3 regions of the Pseudorhodoplanes sinuspersici genome follow, and region 3 is predicted to be linked to each of the others. Evidence: predicted binding sites of a transcription regulator. Region 3 holds the regulator's gene; each other region holds the start of a gene.
What was found. Region 3 encodes HrcA, which represses chaperone genes, less so after heat shock. Its sites were predicted from a motif close to GTTAGCACTCNCNNNNNGNGAGTGCTAAC; they were not measured.
Positions count from the first base shown of each region.

Region 1: groES (co-chaperone GroES) is a predicted target of HrcA. The motif match lies at 3,358-3,386, and genes of this name have one in related genera.
Region 2: groES (co-chaperone GroES) is a predicted target of HrcA. The motif match lies at 2,412-2,440, and genes of this name have one in related genera.

Region 1 covers NZ_CP021112.1:4,235,790-4,241,403, reverse strand. The annotation lists gene CAK95_RS20585 (MFS transporter) at 1-282, opposite strand, end outside; gene CAK95_RS20580 (Bug family tripartite tricarboxylate transporter substrate binding protein) at 500-1,537, shown strand; gene CAK95_RS20575 (fumarylacetoacetate hydrolase family protein) at 1,541-2,464, shown strand; gene CAK95_RS20570 (hypothetical protein) at 2,482-2,907, opposite strand; gene CAK95_RS20565 (usg protein) at 2,925-3,194, opposite strand; gene groES (co-chaperone GroES) at 3,505-3,819, shown strand; gene groL (chaperonin GroEL) at 3,868-5,511, shown strand; gene CAK95_RS20550 (alpha/beta fold hydrolase) at 5,587-5,614, opposite strand, start outside.
Region 2 covers NZ_CP021112.1:2,733,980-2,739,593, reverse strand. The annotation lists gene CAK95_RS13175 (inorganic phosphate transporter) at 1-927, opposite strand, end outside; gene CAK95_RS13170 (DUF47 domain-containing protein) at 939-1,580, opposite strand; gene CAK95_RS13165 (hypothetical protein) at 1,667-2,170, opposite strand; gene groES (co-chaperone GroES) at 2,497-2,793, shown strand; gene groL (chaperonin GroEL) at 2,940-4,583, shown strand; gene CAK95_RS13150 (outer membrane protein) at 4,742-5,560, opposite strand.
Region 3 covers NZ_CP021112.1:1,811,101-1,816,714, reverse strand. The annotation lists gene CAK95_RS08905 (hypothetical protein) at 1-142, shown strand, start outside; gene grpE (nucleotide exchange factor GrpE) at 234-866, opposite strand; gene hrcA (heat-inducible transcriptional repressor HrcA) at 993-2,084, opposite strand; gene CAK95_RS08890 (MFS transporter) at 2,152-3,600, opposite strand; gene rph (ribonuclease PH) at 3,868-4,581, shown strand; gene rdgB (RdgB/HAM1 family non-canonical purine NTP pyrophosphatase) at 4,593-5,246, shown strand; gene hemW (radical SAM family heme chaperone HemW) at 5,337-5,614, shown strand, end outside.

The sequences.
Region 1 (5,614 bases), 2.4 Mb from region 3:
GGCATAACTGTCGGCGAATGCAGACGCCACATGTCCGGCGGCAACGATGGCGAGTGTTCCCGTCAGCAGCAGGCGCCGCCCCATGCGTGTCGTCAGCCATGACAGGACAGGCGATCCGAAACACAGGATGACCGCGCCATACGTAACCAGCAAGCCCGCATCGCGGATGGTCACGCCAAGACCGCTCGACAATTCATGCAGCATACCCGCCGGCGCAAGCACGGAGAGGCCAGTGATAAAATTCCCGCTCATCAGAGCGAAGCGGGACAGCAGATGGCTCATGGGATGGACCGGAGGGACAAGCGAAAGCGCTGCTTAAACCAATGCGAAGGCCTTGGCTATGACAGCCACGGCGGACAGTCATGCGGACCAGACGCTTCCTTCATCGCGCATTTCCAGCCATTTAACAAAAAACGGACCGGGCGATAGCGCCTTGTTTAACGGCAATTCGCTTCCAATCAGCACCGGCAATCACAAGAACATTTGAGGGACAACGCCTATGTCGTTTCGTGCCATGCTGTTCCACGCGATGTCATTTCGCGCCATGTTGTTTCGCACCATATCGTTCCGCGCTATTCTTCTTGCTTTCACATTCGGCTGCGCGGCTCTACCCGTGCAGGCCGCCAATTTTCCCGACCGCCCCATCAAGCTGATCGTGCCTTTCCCTCCTGGGGGCGGAACAGACGTGCTGGCCCGCGTCATCGCCCAGAAGCTGAATGAGAAATGGGGCCAAGCGATTGTCGTCGAAAATCAGCCTGGTGCGTCCGGCGGCATCGGCACCCGCGCCGTGGTCAATGCGACCGCTGATGGATACACGTTGCTGATGGCTTCGACTGGGGCGCTGATGGCAGCGGCCTCCGCGCTGGGCGGCGACGGACCATTCGACGTCAACAAATATCTCGCGCCGATCACCGTGGCTGCCGCCCCGCCCTATCTTCTTGTGGTCGGTCCCGGCGTGCCCGCAAGATCGGCTGCAGACATTATCCGCATCAGCAAGGAAAAGCCCGACAGCCTGACTTACGGCTCGTCCGGCGTCGGTGCCGCGTCGCATCTCTCCGCGGTCCTGTTCGAGAGCGAAGCCGGCATCAAGATGCTGCACGTGCCCTACAAGGGTACGGGACCGGGCGTTACGGATTTGCTCGGCGGACGTATCGACATGATGTTCGCGCCCGCACCCGTTGTGCAACCCTTCATCGCGTCGGGAAAGCTGAAGGCGATCGGATCGACCGACAGCCGACGCTCGCAATTCTATCCCAACATTCCGACCATCTCCGAGAGCGGACTGCCAGGCTACCAGTCTGTCGGCTGGTTCGGCTTGCTCGCACCGGCCAAGACACCGCCGGAGATCGTCAAGCAGATCAACGAAGCGGTCGTCTCTATCATGGACGCAAAGGAGTTCCGCGATCAGCTCGCCATTCTCGGCGCTGAACCCATGCCGCAAACGCCGGACGAGTTTGGCCGCTACATTAATATGGACGTTGCCAAGTGGACCAAACTGGTCAAGGACAACAATATCCAGCTTCCCGGAGCGAAGTGATCCATGCGTCTTGCAACTTTCATCGACCGTTCGCGCAACAGCGGGCCGCGGTTTGGCATCGTTCGTCATGACCGCGTGATTGATGTGCTGGCTGCGGCGAATACGCTACGCCGCCCCGTGCCTGCATCCAGCGTCAAGATGGCGCTGACCACGGGACCACAAACGCTGCCGGTGTTGAATGAACTCGCCGATGCAGCCGACGCCAAAGGCCTCTATGTGCCCCTCGCCAATGTGAAATTCCTGCCGCCGATTCCTGATCCATCGAAATTCTTCTGTGTCGGCAAAAACACGAAAAAGCATCGCGAGGAATTGCTCGCCAACAAGATGCTGACCGAGATTCCGAACGAACCGACCGGCTTCATCAAGCTGGTCGATACGATGTCAGGTGATGACGACGACGTGGTGAAGCCCAACGATATCACCACACTCGATTACGAGCCGGAGCTTTGCTACGTCATCGGCAAACGCGCGCATCGCGTGAAGAAAGCCGAGGCGATGGATTATATCGCGGGATTTACGCTCACAAACGATATCAGCGCCCGCGAGATCCAGAAGCGCGAAGTCGTATCAGGCACCCGCTTCTGGACGGCCAAGAACATGCCAGGCTTTGCGCCGACCGGCCCTTACATCCTGACAATGGACGAAGTCCCCGACACCGACGCTCTTTGGGTGACCTGCGATGTGAATGGTCAGCGCCGTCTGCGCTCGCATACCAGTGATTATCTCTACAAGATCGGCGACGTGCTCGAGCATTTCTCGCGTTATGTCGTGTTCCAGCCTGGCGACCTGATCGCCATGGGGGCACCGAGCGGCGTTGCCGTCGGCCAGCCAAATGCCAGCGAGCTTTATCTTAAGGCCGGCGACGACATGGTGATTTCGTTCGAAGGCATCATGTCTCTGCGGACCAAGATCGTCGCGGAGAAATAAGGTCGCTCGCGGCGCACTTATTTCTGCCCGGGCGGTGGCGCCTTGCAGCGATGATAGACGTGCCCTTCCGGACCTCCAGTTATGACATGAAGCTGATCCGGTGCGACCAGCTTCAGCGTGAGAGAGTCGCGCGTGCGGCCCGCCTCGCCTTCGTCCGAGCGAGAACCTGATGCGCGCCACGAACCATCCGGCCGCTGCACGATGCGTTTGATGTCATAGCCGGACGCGAAAAACAGCACTGTCTTCGCTTCGATCGTCAAGTGGCCATCGCTGTCCGGGTTACCGCAATCCGCCGGCTCATACGCCCACAGTCCGAGGATCGACGGCGGCAATGCTTTGAGACGCTTCGGCGCCGATGCAGCGTCAACTGTCTGTTGTAGCAACAGGGCCGCTACCATCAGGGCAAAACCGGCCAGCCGGGCGCGACTGCGCGCTTGTCCCATTTGGAATGGGCCGGACCTCAGTTCAGCCGGAATATTCCGTCGACCGGCTTGATCTCCGACGGCTTGATCAGACGCGAATGTGCCACCGTGACGGTGTGCAGTGCGCCTTCGATCGACTTTTGCCAGAAACGGAGAAATTGGTTCAGCTCCGGAAAATCGGGACAGAGATCGTAATTTTGCCAGACGTAGGTTTGCAGAAGCCAGGGGTGGTCGGGCCGCCGATAAAGAATTTCCGCCGTCGTCAGTCCGTATCCCTTCACCTGCTTTTTGAAATCTTCTGAGAGCATGTGCGTCCTCAAGTGATTCCCAGCTCGGACATTGTCCAACCGGGCTCTTGAATAAGACAAGCCCAAAATTTGAATTTCGTTCCTAAAATCAAGGCGTTAGCAGCATATACGACAGACTGCTGACAGTTCAAAACGATCCCCAGCGTTAACCCTTCCTAACACTGATAGCAGTCACGCTTGACGAGTGCTAAAAATTTCGGTCAAACCCCTTGCGCGCGGATCGGCTGGCCTTAGATCGCAGCCAACCGGGGCACCAACCCGGTTCTTCCGTCTCAAATTTTGCGTTCGCAATCATCTATGGAGGATACCCATGAAGTTCCGCCCGCTTCACGACCGTGTCGTCGTCAAGCGCACCGAATCCGATGAAAAAACCGCCGGCGGCATCATTATCCCGGATACCGCCAAGGAAAAGCCGCAGCAGGGCGAAGTTGTCGCCGTCGGCCCGGGCGGCCGTGACGAGACCGGCAAGCTCACTCCCCTCGACGTGAAGGCTGGTGACGCCGTTCTGTTCGGCAAGTGGTCCGGCACCGAGGTCAAGATCGACGGCGTCGAATACCTGATCATGAAAGAGAGCGACATCATGGGCGTGCTGGAAGGCGCCGCCGCCAAGAAGAAGGCCGCCTAACAGGCCGCCTCATCAGATCAGCCAAAACCATTTCAAGGACACACAACAATGGCAGCTAAAGACGTAAAATTCTCCGTCGACGCGCGCGACAAGATGTTGCGCGGCGTGGACGTTCTCGCCAATGCCGTGAAGGTCACGCTCGGTCCGAAGGGCCGCAACGTCGTCCTCGACAAGTCGTTCGGCGCTCCCCGCATCACCAAGGACGGTGTGACGGTCGCCAAGGAAATCGAACTTGAAGACAAGTTCGAAAACATGGGCGCGCAGATGGTGCGCGAAGTTGCCTCGAAGTCGTCCGACTTCGCCGGTGACGGCACCACCACCGCCACCGTTCTCGCCCAGGCGATCGTGAAGGAGGGCGCCAAGTCGGTTGCCGCCGGCATGAACCCGATGGATCTGAAGCGCGGCATCGACCTCGCGGTCGAAGCGGTCGTCGAGCACCTGAAGTCGAACTCCAAGAAGGTCACCTCGAACGACGAAATCTCGCAGGTTGGCACCATCTCCGCCAACGGTGACAAGGAAATCGGCGACTTCCTGGCCAAGGCGATGGCCAAGGTCGGCAATGAAGGCGTGATCACGGTCGAAGAAGCCAAGTCGCTCGAGACCGAACTCGACATCGTCGAAGGCATGCAGTTCGATCGCGGCTACATTTCCCCCTACTTCATCACCAACGCCGACAAGATGCGCACCGAATTCGACGATGCGTATATCCTTGTCTACGAGAAGAAGCTGTCGGGCCTGCAGGAGCTCCTGCCGCTGCTCGAAGCCGTGGTCCAGACCTCCAAGCCTCTCGTCATCATCGCCGAAGAAGTTGAAGGCGAAGCGCTTGCGACCCTCGTGGTCAACAAGCTGCGCGGCGGCCTGAAGGTTGCTGCGGTGAAGGCTCCTGGCTTCGGCGATCGCCGCAAGGCCATGCTGCAGGACATCGCGATCCTGACCGGCGGCCAGGCGATCTCGGAAGACCTCGGCATCAAGCTCGAAAACGTGACCCTCAACATGCTGGGCCGCGCCAAGAAGGTGCTGATCGAGAAGGAAAACACCACGATCGTCAACGGCGCCGGCAAGAAAGCCGATATCGACGCGCGCGTGCAACAGATCAAGGCGCAGATCGAGGAGACCACCTCGGACTACGACCGTGAGAAGCTGCAGGAGCGTCTGGCCAAGCTCGCAGGCGGCGTCGCGGTGATCCGCGTCGGCGGTGCGACCGAAGTCGAGGTGAAGGAGCGGAAGGATCGCGTCGACGATGCGATGCACGCTACCCGCGCTGCGGTTGAAGAAGGCATCCTGCCGGGCGGCGGCGTCGCCCTGCTCCGCGCCACCGAAGCCCTGAAGAAGATCCGCACCCACAACGACGACCAGAAGACCGGCGTCGAAATCGTGCGCAAGGCCCTGCAGGCTCCGGCCCGTCAGATCGCCACCAATGCAGGCGAAGACGGCTCGGTGATCGTCGGCAAGGTGCTGGAGAAGGATCAGTATTCTTACGGCTTCGATGCGCAGAATGCCGAGTATGGCAACATGCTCACCAAGGGCATCATCGACCCGACCAAGGTGGTGCGCGCCGCGATCCAGAATGCGGCCTCGGTTGCCGGTCTGCTGATCACCACCGAAGCCATGGTCGCCGAACTGCCGAAGAAGAACGCTCCGGCGATGCCGGCTGGCGGCGGAATGGGCGGCATGGGCGGCATGGATTTCTAAGAAGTCCATACTCTCGAAGAGAAATGCGAAGGGGCCGCGAAAGCGGCCCCTTTTTTGTTGGTGAGTTCTTTGCGATCAACCCGCCGCCGTGCGCCGCTGCAAG
Region 2 (5,614 bases), 920 kb from region 3:
GACGATGCCGTTGGCCACACTCCAGCGCACACCGGAGACCCTTTTCGCCGCCCCGACACCAATAATGGCGCCGGTGATCGTATGGGTGGTCGAAACCGGAATACCAAGCCCCGTTGCCATGAACAGCGTGATCGCACCACCGGTCTCCGCACAGAAGCCCTGCACCGGCGTCAGCCGGGTGATCTGCGAGCCCATCGTTTTGACGATGCGCCAGCCGCCCATCAGCGTCCCAAGACCCATGCCGGCCTGACAGGCGATCACCACCCAGAACGGAACATAGAATTCGCTGCCGAGATAGCCTTGCGAGTAGAGCAGCACGGCGATGATGCCCATGGTTTTCTGCGCATCGTTGCCGCCATGGCCGAGCGAATAGAGCGACGCGGAGAGAAACTGGCCGGTCCGGAAGATAAGATCGACGCCGTATGGCGTCGACCGCGCAAAGGCCCATGACACCATCAGAACAAGGATCAGCGCGAGTCCGAATCCGGTCAGCGGTGACAACACGATGGCCGCACTGGTCTTTGCAAGGCCAGACCAGACGATGGAGGAAAAGCCGACCTTGGCGAGACCGCCGCCGACCAGACCGCCGATCAGCGCGTGCGAGGAGCTGGACGGAATGCCGTAATACCAGGTGATCAGATTCCACGAGATTGCACCCATGAGCGCGGCAAAGATCAGCCGTGAATCCACGATCTCGGCGGATACGATGCCGGTACCGATCGTGTTCGCGACATGCAGCCCGAACACCAGGAATGCGATGAAATTGAAGAAGGCCGCCCAGGCGACCGCGTAATGCGGTCGCAACACCCGCGTCGACACAATGGTCGCAATCGAATTGGCGGCATCGTGCATGCCGTTAATGACGTCAAAGGCAAGCGCAACTGCAATCAGGGCAATCAGCAGCGGAAGAACAAGCGAGCCGTCCACAATGATGTCCGTCAGACGTGTTCGATCACGGTGGCGTGGATCACGTTGGCCACGTCGTCGAAACGGTCGACCACTTTTTCGAGATGGTCATAGACCTCATTGCCGGTGATGAAGCCCATCGGGTCCGACCGATGCTGCCGATAAAGTTCCTTCAATCCGCTGTCGTGGAGCTCGTCGGCCTGGCCTTCCAGACTGGAAATCTCTTCGGTGATTTCGCTGAGCCGTCCGGCTTTGGCGCTGATCGATTGCAGGAGCGGGATGGCTTCTTCGACAAGAGCCGCGCAGCGCTTGATCTTGTCAGCCATCTCGCGCATCTGCGGCGTGAATTCGCGCAATTCGAAGATCATCACCGACTTCGCGGTCTTCTGCATCTGATCGATGGAATTATCCATCGACGTGATCAGCTCTTTGATCGCGCCGCGGTCGAACGGAGTGATGAAGGTGCGCTGGACGGCAATGAGAATGTCGCGCGTGATGACGTCGGCATCGTGTTCGCGATCCATCACAAGCTGATAATTCTCGGCGACGGCATCGCCGCCATCCAGCATGGTCCGCAACGCATCGGCGCCTGCCACCAGGGTTTTCGAATGCTGCGCGAACAGATCGAAAAAGCGCTCCTCCTTCGGGAGCAGCGCGTTGAACCAGCGCATCATGAGCGCATCTCCGGCACGGCTCAGTCGCGCCGGACGCTATCCGATTCGAGGCTGGCAGATGACGTTATTATGACAATGCTTCAGCCTTACGCCCGCGGCGCACAGCGGACGTAGATCTGCGTGCCATAACGGCTGGACACTTCCGGATCGAGGAAGCGCACCGTCATGGTACGACCATCGAACGAGGTGATTTCGCGATCCTGCGTGCCGCCAGCCGGCTCACCGGGTGGGCCGATATAAGTCTTGTTACCCGGGCCGCCCTTCATGCGCAGCTCTTCAGGCTGCGCCTTGTCCGGCATATGCATGATCACGCCGCCGGTCGGACCCATCCCGATATTGTAGGGCTGTTTGCAGCCGTTACGGGCTGCGGTTTCGGTTCGCTTGAGGTCGCTCTGATTGTGGAAGGCCGCAAGTCCCCAACGTCCGGTGATTTCCTGTGGCTTGATCGCCGGCGGAAGATCTGGCGGCGTCGCAGCCGGTGCGATCGTGCCTTCGGACGGGCCCTGACTCGCGCAGCCGGCGACGGCAAGTCCTGCAAGCAGAACAAGCACACCAGTCTTGATCGGATCAGAACGCCGCACAAACACCATGGTTCAACCTCGACTGCAGGGAGTGTACAAACTCCCATTTTACATCACATTTTCTCTACTCTGCGGCTAAGTCCTCGAATGTGCAAGACATTTGGGCAAAACGGCCCGCGCAGCATCCACAGACGGCCACACTATACCGGAAGATATCCGCCGGATCGGTGGCGGCAGACGGCCAAGCGACAGCCAACGACCGTCATCCTGTCTTGACAGAAGACCCTTCCGCCCCGTATGTCCGCAACCCGCTAGCACTCTTTTCAGCTGAGTGCCAAATAGTTGCAAATTCAGCGAATTCAGACGCGATAGCGTGCAATCCCCACGAGGAAAACATGGCCAAGACCAAATTCCGCCCCCTGCATGACCGTGTGGTTGTGCGTCGTATCCAGGCTGACGAAAAGACCAAGGGCGGCATCATCATTCCCGATACCGCGAAGGAAAAGCCGCAGGAGGGCGAAGTCGTCGCTGTTGGCCCGGGCGGCCGTGACGAAGCCGGCAAGCTCATCCCGATCGACGTGAAGGCGGGCGATCGCGTGCTGTTCGGCAAGTGGTCGGGCACCGAGGTGAAGCTCGAAGGCGAAGAACTCCTCATCATGAAGGAGTCGGACATCATGGGCGTGATCGCCTGATCAGAGTTTTCGCGCTCTCTCGTTCGTCATGGTCGGGCTTGTCCCGGCCATCCCGATGAGGAGAGCACACTGCCTCCCTAAGCGGGATCGCCGGGTCAAGCCCGGCGATGACGACGGATAGGGAGCAACCAACATCGGAGTTTCCAATGTCAGCGAAAGACGTAAAATTTTCCGGCGATGCCCGCGAGCGGATGCTGCGCGGCGTCGATGTTCTCGCCAATGCGGTGAAGGTCACGCTCGGCCCGAAAGGCCGCAATGTCGTGATCGACAAGTCGTTCGGTGCACCGCGTATCACCAAGGACGGCGTGACGGTGGCGAAAGAAATCGAGCTTGAAGACAAGTTCGAAAACATGGGCGCACAGATGGTGCGCGAAGTCGCCTCGAAGACCAACGATCGCGCCGGCGACGGCACGACCACGGCGACAGTGCTGGCCCAGGCCATCGTTCGCGAAGGCGCGAAGTCGGTTGCGGCCGGCATGAACCCGATGGACCTGAAGCGCGGCGTCGATATCGCCGTAACCGCCGTCCTCAAGGACATCGAGAAGCGCGCGAAGCCGGTCGCTTCGTCCGCCGAGGTCGCACAGGTCGGCACCATCTCCGCCAACGGCGACCAGACCATCGGCAAGATGATCGCCCAGGCGATGCAGAAGGTCGGCAATGAAGGCGTCATCACTGTCGAAGAAGCCAAGTCCCTCGACACCGAAGTCGACATCGTCGAAGGCATGCAGTTCGACCGCGGCTATCTGTCGCCGTATTTCGTGACCAACGCCGAGAAGATGATCGCGGAGATGGAAGACGCATACGTGCTGTTGCACGAGAAGAAGCTCTCCGGTCTGCAGGCCATGCTGCCGCTGCTCGAAGCCGTCGTACAATCGGGCAAGCCGCTGGTGATCATCGCTGAAGACGTCGAAGGCGAAGCGCTGGCGACCCTCGTGGTCAACCGTCTGCGCGGCGGCCTGAAGGTCGCTGCGGTGAAGGCTCCGGGCTTCGGCGATCGCCGCAAGGCCATGCTGGAAGACCTCGCGATCCTCACCGGCGGCCAGCTCATCTCCGACGATCTCGGCATGAAGCTGGAAACCGTGACCCTCAACATGCTGGGCCGCGCGAAGAAGGTGATCATCGAGAAGGAAAAGACCACGATCGTCAAAGGCGCGGGTAAGCCCAAGGACATCGAGGGCCGCGTTGCGCAGATCAAGGCGCAGATCGAGGAAACCACATCCGACTACGACAAGGAAAAGCTGCAGGAACGTCTGGCCAAGCTCGCCGGCGGTGTTGCGGTGATCAAGGTCGGCGGTGCGACCGAAATCGAAGTGAAGGAAAAGAAGGATCGCGTCGAAGACGCGCTCAACGCCACCCGGGCTGCTGTTGAAGAAGGCATCGTTCCGGGCGGCGGTATCGCTCTCCTTCGCGCCAAGAAGGCGGTCGGCAAGATCACCAATGAGAACTCCGACATCCAGGCCGGCATCAACATCGTCCTGAAGGCGATCGAAGCGCCGATCCGTCAGATCTCGGAAAATGCCGGCGTCGAAGGCTCGATCGTGGTCGGCAAGGTGCTTGAGAACAAGTCCGAGACCTTCGGCTTCAACGCAGCGAACGAAAGCTATGTCGACATGCTGGAAGCCGGCATCGTCGATCCGGCCAAGGTCGTGCGCGCGGCGCTGCAGGATGCGGCCTCGGTCGCCGGTCTCCTGATCACCACCGAAGCCATGGTGGCCGAGCTGCCGAAAGAACCGGCGCCGGCGATGCCGGGCGGCGGTGGCATGGGTGGTATGGGCGGCATGGGCTTCTAAGCCCGTCCTACCAGGCCATCGTCTGAATGCGAAAGGCTCCGGCATATGCCGGAGCCTTTTTTTGCATTCGATGTCTGGCGGTCTCTGGGTTGATGCATTGGAAACAAAAGAGCGGGGCTGCTGCCCCGCTCTTTTACTAGGGCCGAGGCCGGAGCCGCTTAGAGGCGGTAGTTTATGGCGAAGCGGGCAATGTGCGTTGTGAGATCGGAATGGGCGACGCCACCTGGAATGATGAGCGCGTCACCCGAGCCGAGATCCATGTAGAGATACTCGCCCCGCATCGTCCATTTCGGCGCGAAAGCCCATTCCAGACCACCGCCGACAGCGTATCCGAAGCGTGTGTCACTGGACGACGCGCTGACCGGATAGGGCGGCGGATTGGGGCCACCCCAGTTTGCCGGATTGGCCAGCACAATGTTGTTGACCCCGAAGGTCGTGTTCACGCGGCCCCAGGCAAGACCGCCTGTCGCATAAAGCAACAGAGTGTCATGAGCGACACCCAGCCGACCACGCACGGTGCCGAAATAATCCATTTTCTGGCGCAGATAGACATTGCCGGTGAAATCGCCGTTGTCACCACCCACAGTGCCCGTGACGGCAAAGCCGCGATTGGCTTCTTCCTTTAACTTGGCAAACGTGATGTCGGCTTCGAGGCCATAAACGAACGCACCGTTCTGGATATTGCCGCCAATTTGCAGACCGCCGAGCACGCCGGACGGATCGACCGACAAACCAAACGGCGCAGTGGCGCTGGAGACGATCAACGTGGGTGCGGTCGCTGCCGCGTATGTCGCCGGATTAAACGTGGCGCTTGCAGGATCCCAGCCATAGCCGATATGGCCACCGACATAAAACCCGGTCCAATTATAGGCCGGCGCCATCACCGGACCTTTGACCGGCATGCGCGGCGCAATGTCCGCGGCCAAGGCCGGTGCAACAAACGTGGCGGCGAGAGCGCCAAGCATCAGTGCGCGCATGCAATAGGGGTCCTTTAAAATACAGCCAAACGCTGGACATTCTTAGCCGATGTT
Region 3 (5,614 bases):
CGATACCGACGTCATGATCGTGCAATGGATGCGGTTCAGCGGCACCGGCTTTATCCGCGTCGTCGGCGTTTCGCCCAAGAAGGACTGGGGCGAGACGTTCACGCGCTTCCGCGCCGTCCGCGACGGCATCGATACGCGTTGAAAATTACAATGGTCCGTTCGTCCCCGCGCTGAGGCCGGCGAAGCCGGACCCCGAGTGCGGGAATGAACGCAAGAGAATGGCTTTGGCCGATCTATTTGCTCGCGCCGGAATTATCGTTCGCAACGGGCTCAGCCGGCGCGGCCTTCGGACCGCCCTTGGATACTGCGACCAGCGCCGGACGCAAAATGCGCTCGCCGATCACATAGCCCGGCTGAACCACCTCCACGATCGTGCCTGACGGCACCGAGGGATCGGGAACCTCGTACATCGCCTGATGCAGGTTGGGGTCGAATTTCTCACCCTGCGGCTCGATCTTGCGAATGCCGTTCTTCTCCAGCGCCTTCTGCAAATCGCGCTCGGTCAGTTCGACGCCTTCGATCAGCGAGTTCACCGCCGCATCAGCACCAGTGCGAAGATCGGGCCCGACCGCCTCCAGCGCACGACGGAAATTATCGGCCACGCCCAGAATATCGCGGGCAAATGACGCGATACCGTATTGGCGCGCATCGGCGACCTCGCGCTCGGTCCGCTTACGGAGATTCTCCATATCGGCAAGCGCACGCAGCAGCCGGTTCTTCATCTCGGCGGTTTCGTCGACCATCAGGGACGGATCGACATACGGCTTGGAAACCTGCGGCTTCGAACCTTCGAATTTCTTTTCTTGCGCCTCGCCGGCATTTTCGGTCTCGGGCGCCTTCGCGTCGGGCCGTGGCGTATCGTTCATCGCGTCCGTCCAATGGCAATTCTGGGGGTGAATTTTTTGTTTTGACGCGTTTTCTTCACGCGAACCGGTACCCACTTCGCTCGAAAACGCTATTCGCCCCCGATATCAGAACTTGTGGCAGAAAAATCAAGTTCCCGTTTGCCCGGACAGCATCCGGGAGACCACCTTGGCGGTATAATCCACCATCGGGATCACCCGCGCATAATTCAGCCGGGTCGGACCGATCACCCCGAGAACACCGACGATACGGCCGGCGGAGTCGCGATAGGGCGCGATGATGGTCGAGGAACCTGACAGCGAAAACAATTTGTTTTCGGATCCGATAAAAATACGCACGCCATCGGCCCGCTCGGCCCGGCCCAGCAGATCGATCACTTCCCGCCGCGTCTCAAGATCGTCGAACAAGAGCCGCACCCGTTCCAGATCGTCCAGCGCCTTGAGGTCGTCGAGCAGATGCGACTGCCCGCGCACGATCAGCTTGCGATCGTCATTGTCGCCGCCCGACCAGCTCGCGAAACCAGCGGCGACGATCTTCTGGGTGAGTTGATCGAGCTCAGCCCGGCCGGCTTCGAGCGCCCTCTCCAGTTCGAGCCGGACTTCGGCCAGCGTCTTGCCGCGGATGTGCGCGTTGAGAAAATTCGATGCCTCGGTCAGCGCCGAGGTCGGCAATCCGGGTGGGATCGGCAGGATGCGGTTTTCGACCTGTCCGTCCTCCGACACCATCACCACAAGGGCGCGTTCGGGCTCCAGCCGCACGAACTCAACATGCTTGAGCAGTACATTCTGTTTCGCGGCCAACACCACGCCGGCGGCGCGGGTGAGACCGGACAGCAATCCGGACGCTTGCGTCAGCACGTTGTCATAGGACTGACCGCGTCCGGCGACCTGCGCCTCGATCGCGCGCTTGTCGGCCTCGTTGATGTCGCCGATCTGCATCAGCGCATCGACGAAGAAACGCAGGCCCAGCTCCGTCGGCAATCGCCCCGCCGATGTATGCGGCGCATAAATAAGCCCGAGCTGTTCGAGATCGGACATCACGTTGCGCACCGATGCCGGCGACAGCGACACCTGCAGCAGACGCGAGACATTGCGCGAGCCGACCGGTTCGCCGGTCGTCAGATAGCTTTCGACGATCTGCCGGAAGATGTCGCGCGAACGCTCGCTCAAATCCGCGAGCGAAATCTGGGACGAACCGATCGGAATATCGTGCGACGCCAACGCCTGTAACTCCTTTTCCGCTCAAGAATTGTCCATCTTGCAGGACGATTTCAAGCGCCGAATACGATCACACCTTACGCCCGAATAACAGGATCGTCCCGACCGGCAACACGAAAGCGACAATCGTGGCGACGATCAGCAGACCGCCCAGCTCACCATAATCGCCGCGCTGGACCACAAAAATCTGGTTGAGATATTTGGCCTGCAACTGTCCGGCGACCAATGCCATGTTCATCAGCGAGGCCATCAGCGCGAACCAGGTCGCGCGATGGCCCGCCGGCGCATAGAAGGCGATCAACGTCAGCAACGGGATCATGCTGAGTTGCGCGAACGGCGACGCCGCTGCGGTGTCGATAATCGCAATCGATCGCGCGCCGAAACCGAACACCCGCTCGGTCCATTCATGCAGACCGAAATACAATCCGATGCTGGGCAGCGACAGGATCGAACCAATCACCGCGATCCAGAACAGTGTCTTGGTCACCGAATATTCGGTGAGCTGTTTGGCGAACACCCACATCGCGATGATGGCGAGAACGGCACCGGTCTGCCGCAGCACGCCGTAGAACTGCTCGTCGAATTTCAGGATGTCGAGCGTCCACCAGAAATAGCCGTCGCCGATCGTCGGCGTCGCGCGAAACGCGAAGATGATGATCGTGGTGTAGAAGATCGCCATCCGCGATTTGTGATCGAGATCGCGCGTGACGAAGACCAGCATCGTACAGATCACGGCCATCGACAAAACGAAGATGAATTCCTGCGCATAGGGAACACTCCCCAATGCGAGCGCCAGCACGGCTGCGCCGAAGGCGAGGCCGCCACCGAGAATGCGCCAGTCGATCGGGCGCGGCGCAGCCTTCTCCTGCCCGATCACGAACACACCGCTGATCGAGATCAACGGAATCACAAGACCGATCAGAAACACGGTCTCGCGACCGAACAATCCGGCCAGCACGCCCGATAAACCTGCAACGGCAACGATGCCGGCCGACAGCGACAGGCGGCCGAGCACCTGCACCATGCCCAGTTCGGATTTGACTTCGCTTTCCGGCCTTTCCGCACCGGTTGCATCGACGCGCGGCACCACCTCGGTCGACATCGCATCGGCGACGACATCCTGGATCACGGTGCCGATCACGATCAGCAGCGCGCCAAGCACGTAAAGCTGATCCGGCCGCATGAACATCAGCCAGCCGCCGGACGAACCAGCCAGTATGACGAGTCCTGATGCCGTGAGCAGCGCACCAATGAGGATGTAAACCCGGCGCTGCGATCCAAAGATCGGTACGGAATCCACCAGTTCGCCGAACACCATCTTCACGGTCCAGGGTAGCGTGAGCCAAACGCCGATCCCCGCCAGTTCCGACGGCGTCAGGGTCAGGCTTTCCTTGATCCACATGTCACGGGTGACATCGATCAGCCCCAGTGCGCCATAGGCGAAATACACCATGATCAGCGGCACATAGGCCGGCCGAAATGCGCGAATTGGCCGCATCAGGTTTTCGAGAAACGCCATTTCGCCCTGCCTAGTGTGGCGGTTCAGAAGTCCGCATCATTCTCGCAGCGAGTCCGAAATGCGGGCTTCTGAACCAAAGCCACACTAGATTCAATGAGTTGCTAGTGTCCTTCGATTCCGAAATTCGCATAAGAGACCGCCGCGAAAGGATGCGAACTTCGGAATCGGGACACTAGACCTTCAAGAATCTGTTCTTCTACGCTTGTAGGCTGCGGCCATGCCTCCTAAAAGCCCCGCAGACCCATTGCCGATAAAAGGATTTGAACGATGCGGCCAAGCCGCCGGGCTCCCGATGAATTACGTGCCGTATCGCTGGAACGCAGCGTCGTGAAATATGCCGAGGGCTCATGTTTCGTGAAGTTCGGCGACACCCATGTGCTGGTGACCGCCACCCTCGAGGAGCGGTTGCCGCCGTGGCTGAAAGGCCAGGGCCGCGGCTGGGTCACCGCCGAATACGGCATGCTGCCGCGCGCCACCTCGGAGCGCACCCGCCGGGAAGCGAGCGCCGGCAAACAGGGCGGCCGCACCATTGAAATCCAGCGTCTGATCGGCCGCTCGTTGCGGACCATCGTCGATCTGGCCGCCCTCGGCGAACGGCAGATCACCATCGATTGCGACGTGATACAGGCCGATGGCGGCACCCGTACCGCCTCGATCACCGGCGCCTGGGTAGCGCTGCATGATTGCCTGCAATGGATGAAGGCACGCAACATGCTCCGTGGGGAAGTCTTGCGCGATCAGGTCGCGGCGATCTCCTGCGGTGTCTACAAGACCACGCCGGTGCTCGATCTCGATTATGCCGAAGATTCAGAAGCGGAAACCGACGCCAATTTCGTCATGACCGGGTCCGGCGGGATCATCGAGATTCAGGGTACAGCGGAGAAGACGCCGTTTACCGAAGAACAGCTTCTCGACATGTTGAAGCTTGCCCGCAAAGGCGTCGGCAAACTGGTCGACCTGCAAAAGATGGCGGTGACGTGAAGACTTCCCCTGTGGAGCGAACAGCGCATCGCCAGATCACGGGCCAGATCGTGATCGCGACGCATAATGCCGGCAAGCTGCGCGAGATGCGTGAACTGCTGTCGCTCTACGGTATCGAAGCTGTGTCTGCGGGCGAGCTCGGATTGCCGGAGCCTGAAGAGCCCGGTGCGACCTTTGCTGAGAACGCTGCGATCAAGGCAAAGGCGGCCGCATCCGCCTCGGGTCTGCCGGCCTTTGCCGATGACTCAGGTCTGGTTGTCGATGCACTGGGTGGCGCACCCGGCATTCATTCGGCGCGCTGGGCCGGACCGGACAAGAATTTTGCCCGCGCAATGGAAATGATCGATTCCATGCTGCGCGATCATGGTGCTCTCACACCGGCGCGCCGCACTGCGCATTTCGTGTCAGCGCTCTGCGTCGCCTGGCCTGACGGTCACACCGAAGAATTCGAAGCGACCGTCGAAGGCACGCTGGTCTGGCCGCCACGCGGCGATGCCGGCTTCGGCTACGATCCGATGTTTCTACCTGACGGTTACGAGCGCACCTTCGGCGAGATGACGTCCGAAGAAAAACACGGTTTGCCGCCACATGGCCTTGGCCTGTCGCATCGCGCGCGTGCTTTCATCAAACTCGCGGAGGCGTGTCTCTCGAAGCAAGCTGCCTGAGACGTGGCGCGCGGTTCCGGGTCGTTACAATTTTAATCATCGCCGTATTCACGCTGGCCGCCTGAGCCGCGGCACAGTAAGATGCTTAACATGACGTTAACGAATCCATCCGCAGCGGCCTTCGGCGTCTACATCCATTGGCCTTTCTGCTTGTCGAAATGTCCTTATTGCGACTTCAACAGTCATGTCCGCCACGGCGGCATCGATGAGTCGCGGTATGTGAAGGCGTTTCTGCGCGAGATCGAAACCACGGCCGCACGCGTGCCGGGCCGCACCGTCTCCACGATCTTCTTCGGCGGCGGCACGCCGTCGCTCATGAATCCAGCGACCGTGTCTGCGATCCTCGATGGTATCGCCAAACATTGGTC